3 regions of the Nonomuraea sp. NPDC049646 genome follow, and region 1 is predicted to be linked to each of the others. Evidence: riboswitches for the same ligand, from Rfam matches in the RefSeq annotation. Region 1 holds a riboswitch; each other region holds the start of a gene.
What was found. Region 1 has a riboswitch for cyclic di-AMP ahead of ACIBQ8_RS14695 (CHAP domain-containing protein). Riboswitches for the same ligand answer to the same signal wherever they lie in the genome.

Region 1 (3,262 bases):
CGCGCGCGCGCACGGTGTAGCTGTACGCCGTGCTCGCGGTGAGGCCCGTGTCGTTGTACGTGGTGCCCGTGACGGTCGTGACCAGCGTGCCGCCGCGGTAGACCTCGTAGCCGGTCACCGCCACGTTGTCGGTGGAGGCGTCCCAGGCCAGGGCCACGCTCGTGTTCGTGACGCCGGTCGAGCGCAGGTTGCCCGGCACGGACGGCGCGGTCGTGTCGCTGCCGCCGCCGCCGGAGACCTTCCACAGCGCCGCCACGTTCGGCGGCTCCCAGCCGGGCTGGGAGGTGTGCGCCTGGAGGCAGACGTAGTCGACGCCGTTGTAGGTGACGACCGTGCCCGCCGTGTAGGCGGTCCACGGGGCCCAGGCCGCCGCGTACGCCACCGTGCTGGCGGAGGCGAGCGGTGGGGCGGCCACGGCCGCGGTGAGGGGCAGGGCCAACGCCGCCATTCCCGCCAGGACCTTGCTCAGAATGGTGTGTTTCATGTCGCTCCGACATCCGTTGGGGGGTGTGTGGGGAGTGGGATGGGAGACTTCTGGGGAAACTATTAGGAAAGTTTCCTTTAAGTTGTGAATCGACGGTAGCCTCTGCCTGGGGGAGCGTCAATACGTATCGGTCAGGCGTCCGTAATCGTGCCGGTCAGACCGCGGACACGGCCGTTCACGAGGGGATAACGGTTCGGGAACGGGGGCTGACGGCGGGCTGAGCCGTGGCTCAGCATGGGAGCGTGGCAGGAATCTCCGCCTGGCGGCGGACGCCCACGCGACGCGGGCCCTACGTGGCCCGCGCGGTCGCGGAGTTACGGTCCTGGCCGTCGCTGAACGTCAGCGGCACCGGTCAACAGGTCGCCTTCGCCGTACACGGAACCGAGATCCTGCGCCTGGCCGGCCGGGACGAGGTCCACCTGCGGCTCACCGCCCCCGCCATCGGCCGCCTGGAGCCGTATCTGCGGGCCTGCGACCAGGTTCACGCCTGCCGCGACCGCGCCTGGGTCGCCGTGCAGGTCGACGCCGAGCCGGATCTGGAATTGTTGCTGGCCCTCACCAGCGTGGCGATAAAGGCGCACGTGGCGTGAACCGATTCGCTGCGTAGCGTTTCTCCGACGCAGCGTCGAATTCATTGCCGCCATTTGCCTGGGAATTACTCGCCGGGTAGCTTGGTTGTACACAGCCGAACGGGGAGTCGTCCCAGGTAGGGATGGCATTGCCAGGGAATTACCCTAGCGGGACCCGTGTTGTACAGAATCGATGCGGGCAATCCCCGCATCCGGGCGTCGCGCAAATACCTTCAGGCCCTTTCCCGGGCCCGGGAAGACGATGCGTCAGCCCTTTGCCTGACCAAGAGACCGCTGAATCCGCCTGTGCGCGGAACCGGGGACCCATGTGTCCAATGGGGTGAATCGGCACCGTGGTGCCGTAGGGCAGCTTCCCGCCCGAACCCGTCAGCTAACCCGGCAAGCGGCACGGAAGCTCAAGGAGTAACACCCTCATGGCCAAGCACCGTCTTCACCGTGCCTTCAAGCTCGACCTCGCCAAGATCGCTCTCGGCGCGACCGCCGTCGCCGGCGTGCTCGGCACGCACGCGGCAGTGAACGCCGACACCACCCACGCCACCGCCCACACCGCCGCCCAGACCGCCAAGGTCGCCGGCGTGGCCGCGCAGCCGCACGTCGCGCAGAACCGCGCCGCCGACGAGAGCGCCAAGGGCAAGGTCAACGTCACCGCCGCCCAGGTGCTGGCCACGGCCCGCGCCCAGGTCGGCACGTCGGAGGACGCCAACGGCGGCGGCACCAAGTTCCAGAAGTGGTACGCCGACTCCCAGCGCGCCGCCGAGACCGCCGCGCGTGACGGCGGCAACCGCGCCATGTACCTGAACGCCCCCTGGTGCTCGATGTTCGTCTCCTGGGTCGGCGAGCAGACCGGCGCCCGCCCGCAGGTCGGCTGGGACGCCTACACCGTGACCCACGCCAAGTGGTTCGCCGCCAACCACCGCTGGGGCACCGAGGCCAAGCCGGGCGCCGTCGTCTTCTTCTCCTGGAGCGGCAGCAAGAGCCTGAGCGACATCCAGCACGTCGGCTTCGTCGTCAAGGACAACGGCGACGGCACGATCTCCACGATCGAGGGCAACACCGGCAACGGCAAGGTCGAGCAGCGCGTCCGCCCGACCTCCCAGGTCGTCGGCTACGGCTACCCGTCGTACGCCGCCTGATCCACCCTTGCGAAAGAGCGCATTCCCCGAGGGGAGTGCGCTCTTTCGCGTTCAGGGCCGCCGCTGCCGCTGGACCAGGGCCGCCGCGGCCTGCCCGGCCGAGCGGGCCGCGCCCGGCTCCTCGGAGATCATCGCGGTCACCGTGGCGCCGTCGATCAGGGTGAGCAACTGCTCGGCGAGCAGGCCGGGGTCCCCGGCTCCCGCCTCCTCGGCGAGCGAGCGCAGGTAGGCGCGCAGGCGCTCCTTGTGCTCGCGCACCGCCGTGCGGACGGCGGCCGAACCGGCGCCCAGCTCGGCGAAGGCGTTGGCGAACCCGCAGCCGCGGAAGTCGTCCTCGGCGAACCAGCGTTCCAGCCAGGCGAAGACCGCCGGGACGGGGTCGCCGGCGTCGGCCACGTACGCGGTGAGCGAGGCCATCCAGCGTTCGTCGCGCCGCCGCAGATAGGCCACGACCAGCGCCTCCTTCGACGGGAAGCACTGGTAGAGGCGCTTCAGCGAGAGGCCGGAGGCGGCCCGGATCTCGTCCATGCCGACCGCCTGCACGCCGCGGCGGTAGAACAGGTCGCCCGCGGCGTCCAGCAGCCGCTGCTCGTGATCCATGACACCCCTCCAGGTGCTTGCCGCGGAGAACGGTCGTTCTCTACGCTAGCGCACAACCCGGGAGAACGACCGTTCTCCCGATCGGAGAGGACTGCCCATGACCCGCCCGCCCGTGCCGCCGTTCACCGAGGAGACCGCCCGGATCAAGGTCCAGGCCGCCGAGGACGCCTGGAACACCCGCGACCCCGAACGCGTCGCGCTCGCGTACACCGAGGACTCGGTGTGGCGCAACCGCGGCGAGTTCGTCACCGGCCGCGCCGGGATCGCGGAGTTCCTGCGCCGCAAGTGGGCCCGCGAGCTGGACTACGCCCTGCGCAAGGAGCTGTGGGCGTTCACCGGCGACCGCATCGCCGTCCGCTTCCAGTACGAGTCCCGCGACGCCGCCGGCCAGTGGTGGCGCAGCTACGGCAACGAGCAGTGGGAGTTCGACGCGTCGGGGCTGATGCGCCGCCGGG
Region 2 (3,262 bases), on a different contig from region 1:
CCGCACGGTCGTGCTGACCGGCGGCGTGCGCACGCCCTCCGACGCGCTCGTCGGCCCCGTGGCCGTGGCGGCCATCCGCCGCCTGCACGTGGACACGCTCTTCCTCGGGGTGCACGGCATGAGCCTGCGCGCCGGGTTCACCACGCCCAACCTGCTGGAGTCGGAGACCGACAGGGAGCTGGTGGCCGCGGCGCACCGGCTGGTGGTCCCCGCCGACCACACCAAATGGAACACGGTCGGCATCAGCACGATCGCCGAGCTGACCGAGGCCGACGTGGTCATCAGCGACGCGGGGCTGCCCGAGGAAGCACGCACCGAGCTGGCCGAACGGGCCGGAGAACTGATCATCGCGGAGGGCACGCCTTGAAGCGCACCATCACCCACCTGGCAGACGGCCGAGAGCTGATCTACTTCGACCGGCGCGACGACGCCGACCGGAGCGCGATCGACCGGCGGCCGCTCGATCCGCGGCCGGTGGCCTCCGAGCTGCGCTACGACCCGCTGACCGAGGAGTGGATCGCGATCGCCGGCCACCGGCAGACGCGGACGTTCCTGCCGCCGGCCGACGAGTGCCCGTTGTGCCCGTCGTCCGCCACGCGGGCGTCGGAGATCCCGGCCCACGACTACGACGTGGTGGTGTTCGAGAACCGCTTCCCCTCTTTCTCCGGAAATTTTGGGACGTACGGGGATGTCGGCGGCCTGAGTGAGGTGCGGCCGGGTGTCGGGCGGTGTGAGGTGGTGTGCTTCACCTCCGACCATTCCTCCTCCTTCTCCAGGCTCTCCAACGCCCAGGTCAGGCTGGTCATGGAGGCGTGGGCCGACCGCACGGCCGAGCTGTCCGGCATCGAGGGCGTCGAGCAGGTGTTCTGCTTCGAGAACCGGGGCGAGGAGATCGGCATCACGCTCCCCCACCCGCACGGCCAGATCTACGCCTACCCCTACGTGACCCCGCGCACCAAGCTCCAGCTCGGGGCCGCCTCGCGGCACACCGGCGGCAACCTGTTCGCCGACGTGCTGGCCGCCGAGCAGGCCGCCGGGACGCGGGTGGTGGCCGCCAACGAGCTCTGGACGGCCTTCGTGCCGGCCGCCGCGCGCTGGCCGTTCGAGGTGCACGTGTATCCGCACCGGCAGGTGCCCGACCTGGCGGCGCTGTCGGAGGAGGAGCGGGCCGCGTTCGCGCCGCTGTACACCTCGGTGCTGCGGGCGCTCGACGCGCTGTTCGGGGTGGCGATGCCGTACATCTCGGCCTGGCACCAGGCGCCGGTGCGGTACGGCCGGGAGCTGGCCTACCTGCACCTTGAGCTGTTCAGCATCAGGCGGGCGCCCGGGAAGCTGAAGTACCTGGCGGGTTCGGAGTCGGCCATGGGGGCCTTCGTCAACGACGTGCTGCCGGAGGAGGCGGCACGCATGTTGCGATCACGAATTGATCACTAATTGGTTTCTCATTAAAGTCGCATGACTCGTGATCTACCACTAATATCCCGTTAGACATCGGCCATAACGGTCGTTGTACGCCTAATCCCGGGCGTGTTGCCCGGGAGCCGGGGACCCATCGCATCCGGGGTGAATCCGCGCAAGTGGTAGGGACTACTCCCGTGCCCGAACCCGTCAGCTAACCCGGCCGGCAGAGGGAGAGGAACTACCACGTGGCGGCTTCGTCCCCCGCGAGTCTCGCCGTCGGTCTCATCACCGCCACCGCCCTGCTCGTCCATCCGGCCGCCGCCTCAGCCTTCGTGCCAAGAACCGCGGCGGCCGCGCCCAAGCCGTCGGAGGCGGAGCTGCGGGCCCAGCTCAAGCAGCTCAACCGCAAGGTCGACAAGCTGATCGAGACGTACAACCTCAAGCGGGTCGAGCTGGCCAAGGCCCAGGAGGCCGCCACCGCGGCCCAGCAGCGGCTCGCCGCCGCCGAGCAGGCGGTGGCCACGGCCGAGCAGCGGGTCGCCGAGATCGCCCGGATGCGCTACCAGAGCCGCGACGCCTCCCTGCCGGGCTTCATGCTGACCCCGGACGGCAACGGCGCGGCCGTGCTCGAACAGCTCACCGCCGAGCAGCAGGCGGTCGTCGACAGCGTGGCCAAGGCCCGCGACGACCAGAAGAAGGCCGCCGCGGCCGCCGCCGCGCTCGCGACGGAGCTGAAGGCGGGCACGGCGGAGGTGGCCGAGCAGCGCGACGACGCCGAGGACGTCATCGACGACATCAAGAAGAAGCTCCAGGACCTCGTGCCGTTCGGGCCGGGCAAGAAGTCCGACGGGAGCTGGGCGCCCGAGCTGCCGTCCGGCTCGGACAACATCACGCCGCGCACCCGGCTGATGCGCGCGCAGGTGCAGAAGAACTTCTCGCTGCCGTACGACGTGGGCTGCTTCCGGTCCGGCTCCAGCGGCGAGCACCCGCTCGGCCGGGCCTGCGACTTCATGATGAGCACGGGCGGCACCATGCCGAGCGCCGACAACAACGCGCTCGGCGACCGGCTGGCCGCCTGGGCGCTGCAGAACAAGGCCAAGCTGGGCGTCAAGTACGTGATCTGGAAGCAGCGCATCAACCAGGGCTCGGGCTGGCGCGCGATGTCCGACCGCGGCAGCATCACCGAGAACCACTACGACCACGTGCACATCTCGATGAACTAGCCGCGGGCTCAGCGGACGCCGGTGAGCTTGTCGGGGTTGGTGACGGAGTAGACGGCGGCGATCCGGTCGCCCTCGGGCGTCAGATCGACGACGACCACGGCCAGCGGCCCGTCGCCGGAGAAGACGAGCGCGCACGGGTCGCCGGCCACCCGCCGGTAGCGCAGGTCCACCGCGCCCGGGGTCAGCGTCGCGGCGACGGACATGAACAGCGCGGCCACCCGGTCCCGGCCGTGGACCGGGTGCAGGCTGGTGGCCGGCCCCTTGCCGCCGCCGTCGGTCCACAGGGTCACCTCCGGCGCCAGCACCTCCAGCAGGGCCCGCAGGTCGCCGCCGAGTGCCGCCGCGGCGAACCGCTCGGTCACCTCGGCGTGGACGCCGGGCTCGGTCCGGTGACGCGGACGGCGGGCATGGACGTGGCGGCGCGCGCGGGCCGCGAGCTGCCGGACCGCCGCCGGCGAGCGCCCGAGGATGCCGGCCGTCTCCGGATGGCTGAAACCGAACACCTCGTGCAGCACGAAGACCGCTCGTTCCAGCGGTGACAGGGTCTCCAGCACGACCAGCACCGCCATCGACAGCGACTCCCCGCCCCCGGCCGCGTCCCCGGCGTTGTCGGGGGCCGTGACCAGCGGTTCCGGCAG
Region 3 (3,262 bases), on a different contig from region 1:
CGCGAGCGGCTGGAGAAGCTGGCCGCGTTCGACCGCGAGAACAAGGGGCTCAAGGCCGAGCGCGACAACGCCGAGACCGCGCTCGCCGACGCCGACAAGGAGCGGGACGCCGTCCAGCGGGAGCGGGCCGAGGTGCTGAAGCTGGTCGGCCAGCAGAAGAAGCTCCTGGACAAGCTGGGGGCCTACAACCCGGGCAACCCCAACAGCACCGGCATCAAGTACACCGGTCCGGCCTCGGGCAGCGCGGCCGCCGTCCTGGGCTTCGCCTTCGCCCAGGTGGGCAAGCCGTACATCTACGGAGGCACGGGCCCGCGCGGCTACGACTGCTCAGGGCTGACGCAGGCCGCCTGGCGGGCCGCCGGAGTCTCGCTGCCGCGTACGACGTGGCAGCAGTGGGCCTGGGGCGCGAGCCGCAAGGTGGACCTCAAGGACCTCCAGCCGGGGGACCTCATCTTCAGCGAGGGGCTCGGGCACGTCAGCATCTACGCGGGCGGTGGCAAGATCGTCCATGCGCCGCAGACGGGCGACGTCGTCAAGGTCGTCCGCCTCGCCGACTACGGCCGCCCCCTGGTCGGAGCGATCCGCCCCTGAATCCCCACCGGGGACTGTCCGCGACCGGAATCGCGGGCCGCTTCGGCGTGCTCGCGACCGTTGGGACGAACGGGACAAACGGGGTGAAAGGGCCCTGACAATCAGGTGTGCCGGGAAGTGTGAGAAGGGTCACAAACCGGTAACGGAACCCTCGGCTCCAACAGGGGTTTCACCCTTTACTTACACCTTTATCTGATCTTTACAGGCCGTGTCTCCCTTTGCCAAATCTTGAACCTTCGGCGTAGTTTCTGGCGTCGCGGTCAGCAAGCCATGCGCACCGCGAATCGACATCGGAACCCCGATGCGGACCAGATAAAAATCCAGCGGTCGCCGCCGATATCCCCGTTCAGGCACAACCATCGGGCGGCGACCTGCCGAGTCCGTGCAGCCAGGAGGCACGGAGCCGGGGACCCAAAGATCCCGTAATCCCCCGGGATCAGGGGTGAATCGGCGCGTTATCGCGCCGTAGGGCGACTTCCAGGCCCGAATCCGTCAGCTAACCCGGTAGGCGTTCGTGGAAGACACAAGGAGAAATCCTGTCTACCTCCCTGCATAACCCCCGTCTGTCCCGTCTTGCCCTGAGGGGCGTCGCACTCACGATGACCGTGACGGCCGGAGGTGCGGTTCTCCATGCCGTGCCGGCCGGGGCGCAGACGGTGAGCGAATCGGCCGCCAGGCTCACCGCGGTGTCCAGCACCGCCAAGGCGGCCACCGCAAGGTCGGCCAGGTCGGCGAAGACCGTCAGGTCGGCCAAGGCGGCCAGAGCCGCCCGGCAGACGTCGAAGGCCCGCAGGGCCGTCGCCGTCGCCAGGCACCAGGTCGGCGACCCGTACCGGTACGGGGCCACGGGCCCTGGTGCGTTCGACTGCTCCGGACTCGTCCAGTACGCCTGGAAGAAGGCCGGGGTGCGACTCCCTCGCGTGGCGAGCAGCCAGTTCGCCCGCATCAAGCGCAAGGTCTCCTGGCGCAATCTCAAGCCGGGCGACCTGATGTTCTTCAACGGGCTGGGCCACGTCGGCATGTACGTCGGCCACGGCAAGATGGTCCATTCGCCGCGGACCGGCGAACGGGTGCGCATCGACAAACTGGGCGGATGGCGGAAGTCGTCGTTCGTCGGCGCGGTGCGTCCCGGCGCGTGACAACGGGCCCCGCCCGGACCCTCCCCGGTCCGGGCCGGGGCCTGTCGCATGCCCGGCCCCATGAAGGGGCCGGTCTCGTGAAGGGGCCGGTCTCGTGCGGGGGCCGGTCTCTTGGAGGGGCAGGGAGGGGCGTGGGCCTACTAGCATCGGGCCGTGTCCTCGCAGGTGCGTCCGTCCCTCCGCGGTCCGCGCCGGCTCCTTTCGGTCCTGCTGCTGGCGACGGCGGTTCTCGTGGTCGCCGACGCGCCGCCCGCCGCCGTCCTGCCCGCCGGGGCGCGCGGGTTGTGGAGCGACGGCGGTCAGGTGGCCCGCGGCGCGCGGTCCGTGGTCGTGGGGCACCGCGCCGACCCCGGCCTGCTGGCCGATCTGGCCCGCCGCGCGGACCTCGCAGGACGGCGGGTGTCCGCGGTGCTCGGCCGGCCGGTACGCGCGCTGGTCGTCGTGCCCGACTCCGACGCCGAGGCGGCCCGCCTGGCGAGCACGGGCCCGCTCGACGGCCTGGCCGCGGTGGCCGACGGCGCCAGGGTGATCGTCGTGCCCGGCTCCTTCGCCCGGCTCACCCCCACGGGACGCGACGTCGTCCTCACCCATGAGCTCACCCACGTCGCCGCGGGCACCGACCGGCTGCCCGTCTGGCTGTACGAGGGGTTCGCCGACTACGTGGCCTACCGCGACGCCGGGCTCCCCGCCGGGACGGCCGCCGCCGAACTCGCCGCCGACGTACGGGCCGGGCGGCTGCCGAGCGAGTTGCCCGGACCTGCGGCTTTCGCCCCCACGGCCGCCGATCCCGGACGGCTCGCGCGGGCGTACCAGGAGGCCTGGATGGCGTGTCGCTTCCTCGCAGACCGGTTCGGTGACGGGACCCTGGTACGGCTCTACCGTGATGCCCGCGTGGCCGGCGTCGATCAGGCGCTCGCCTCCGTGGGGCTCACCGCCGAGACGCTGGCGGCACGGTGGCGCGAGTACGTACGACAGCAGCTCGCGTGAAGGGGAGGCAGATGAGCGAGCGGAACGACCCGCCCCGGGAAGGGGACGAGCCCGCCGGAGCGGTCGCCGCAGGGGCCGACGAGCCCGGCACGGCGGTCGCGGCGGCGCACGGCGGCGGTGTGGCCATCAGGGACGGCGGCGGCGGCGACCGGCCCGGCGACGGCGCGCCGCAGGAGCCGTCCGGCACCAACCAGCCCCCCGAATCCCCGGGCCACCCCGACGACCCGGACGATCCGGACGCCCGCCCCGACGCGGACGCCGACCCCGACACCGAGGACCCCCGCCACCCCCAGCCCGCAACCCCCGACGACCGCCCCCACGCCACCCGCGCCCCCCAGCCCCCCGCGGACACGGACGACCCCGGAAAAGGCAACGGCGAGGGCAAGGGCCACGGCAAGGGCCACGGCAAGGGCCACGGCAAGGGCCACGGCAAGGGCCACGGCAAGGGCAAGGGCAAGGGCAAGGGGCACGGCAAGGGCAAGGGCGACCCCGCCGCCACCTTCGCCGAGGACGCCGTCCGTCCAGGAACCGGCAAGCTGACGGGA

Region 2: another riboswitch for cyclic di-AMP. It lies ahead of ACIBQ8_RS32125 (coiled-coil domain-containing protein); the one in region 1 lies ahead of ACIBQ8_RS14695 (CHAP domain-containing protein).
Region 3: another riboswitch for cyclic di-AMP. It lies ahead of ACIBQ8_RS23275 (C40 family peptidase); the one in region 1 lies ahead of ACIBQ8_RS14695 (CHAP domain-containing protein).

The regions. Positions count from the first base shown of each region.
Region 1 covers NZ_JBITLU010000004.1:479,582-482,843, forward strand. Annotated here, with positions in the region: gene ACIBQ8_RS14685 (glycosyl hydrolase family 18 protein) at 1-484, opposite strand, end outside; gene ACIBQ8_RS14690 (luciferase family protein) at 727-1,074, shown strand; cyclic di-AMP (ydaO/yuaA leader) riboswitch at 1,336-1,473, shown strand; gene ACIBQ8_RS14695 (CHAP domain-containing protein) at 1,488-2,207, shown strand; gene ACIBQ8_RS14700 (TetR/AcrR family transcriptional regulator) at 2,259-2,807, opposite strand; gene ACIBQ8_RS14705 (nuclear transport factor 2 family protein) at 2,899-3,262, shown strand, end outside.
Region 2 covers NZ_JBITLU010000011.1:357,381-360,642, reverse strand. Annotated here, with positions in the region: gene ACIBQ8_RS32135 (DeoR/GlpR family DNA-binding transcription regulator) at 1-367, shown strand, start outside; gene galT (galactose-1-phosphate uridylyltransferase) at 364-1,434, shown strand; cyclic di-AMP (ydaO/yuaA leader) riboswitch at 1,503-1,641, shown strand; gene ACIBQ8_RS32125 (coiled-coil domain-containing protein) at 1,647-2,624, shown strand; gene sigJ (RNA polymerase sigma factor SigJ) at 2,633-3,262, opposite strand, start outside.
Region 3 covers NZ_JBITLU010000007.1:427,107-430,368, reverse strand. Annotated here, with positions in the region: gene ACIBQ8_RS23280 (NlpC/P60 family protein) at 1-591, shown strand, start outside; cyclic di-AMP (ydaO/yuaA leader) riboswitch at 954-1,117, shown strand; gene ACIBQ8_RS23275 (C40 family peptidase) at 1,248-1,730, shown strand; gene ACIBQ8_RS23270 (hypothetical protein) at 1,884-2,717, shown strand; gene ACIBQ8_RS23265 (M48 family metallopeptidase) at 2,729-3,262, shown strand, end outside.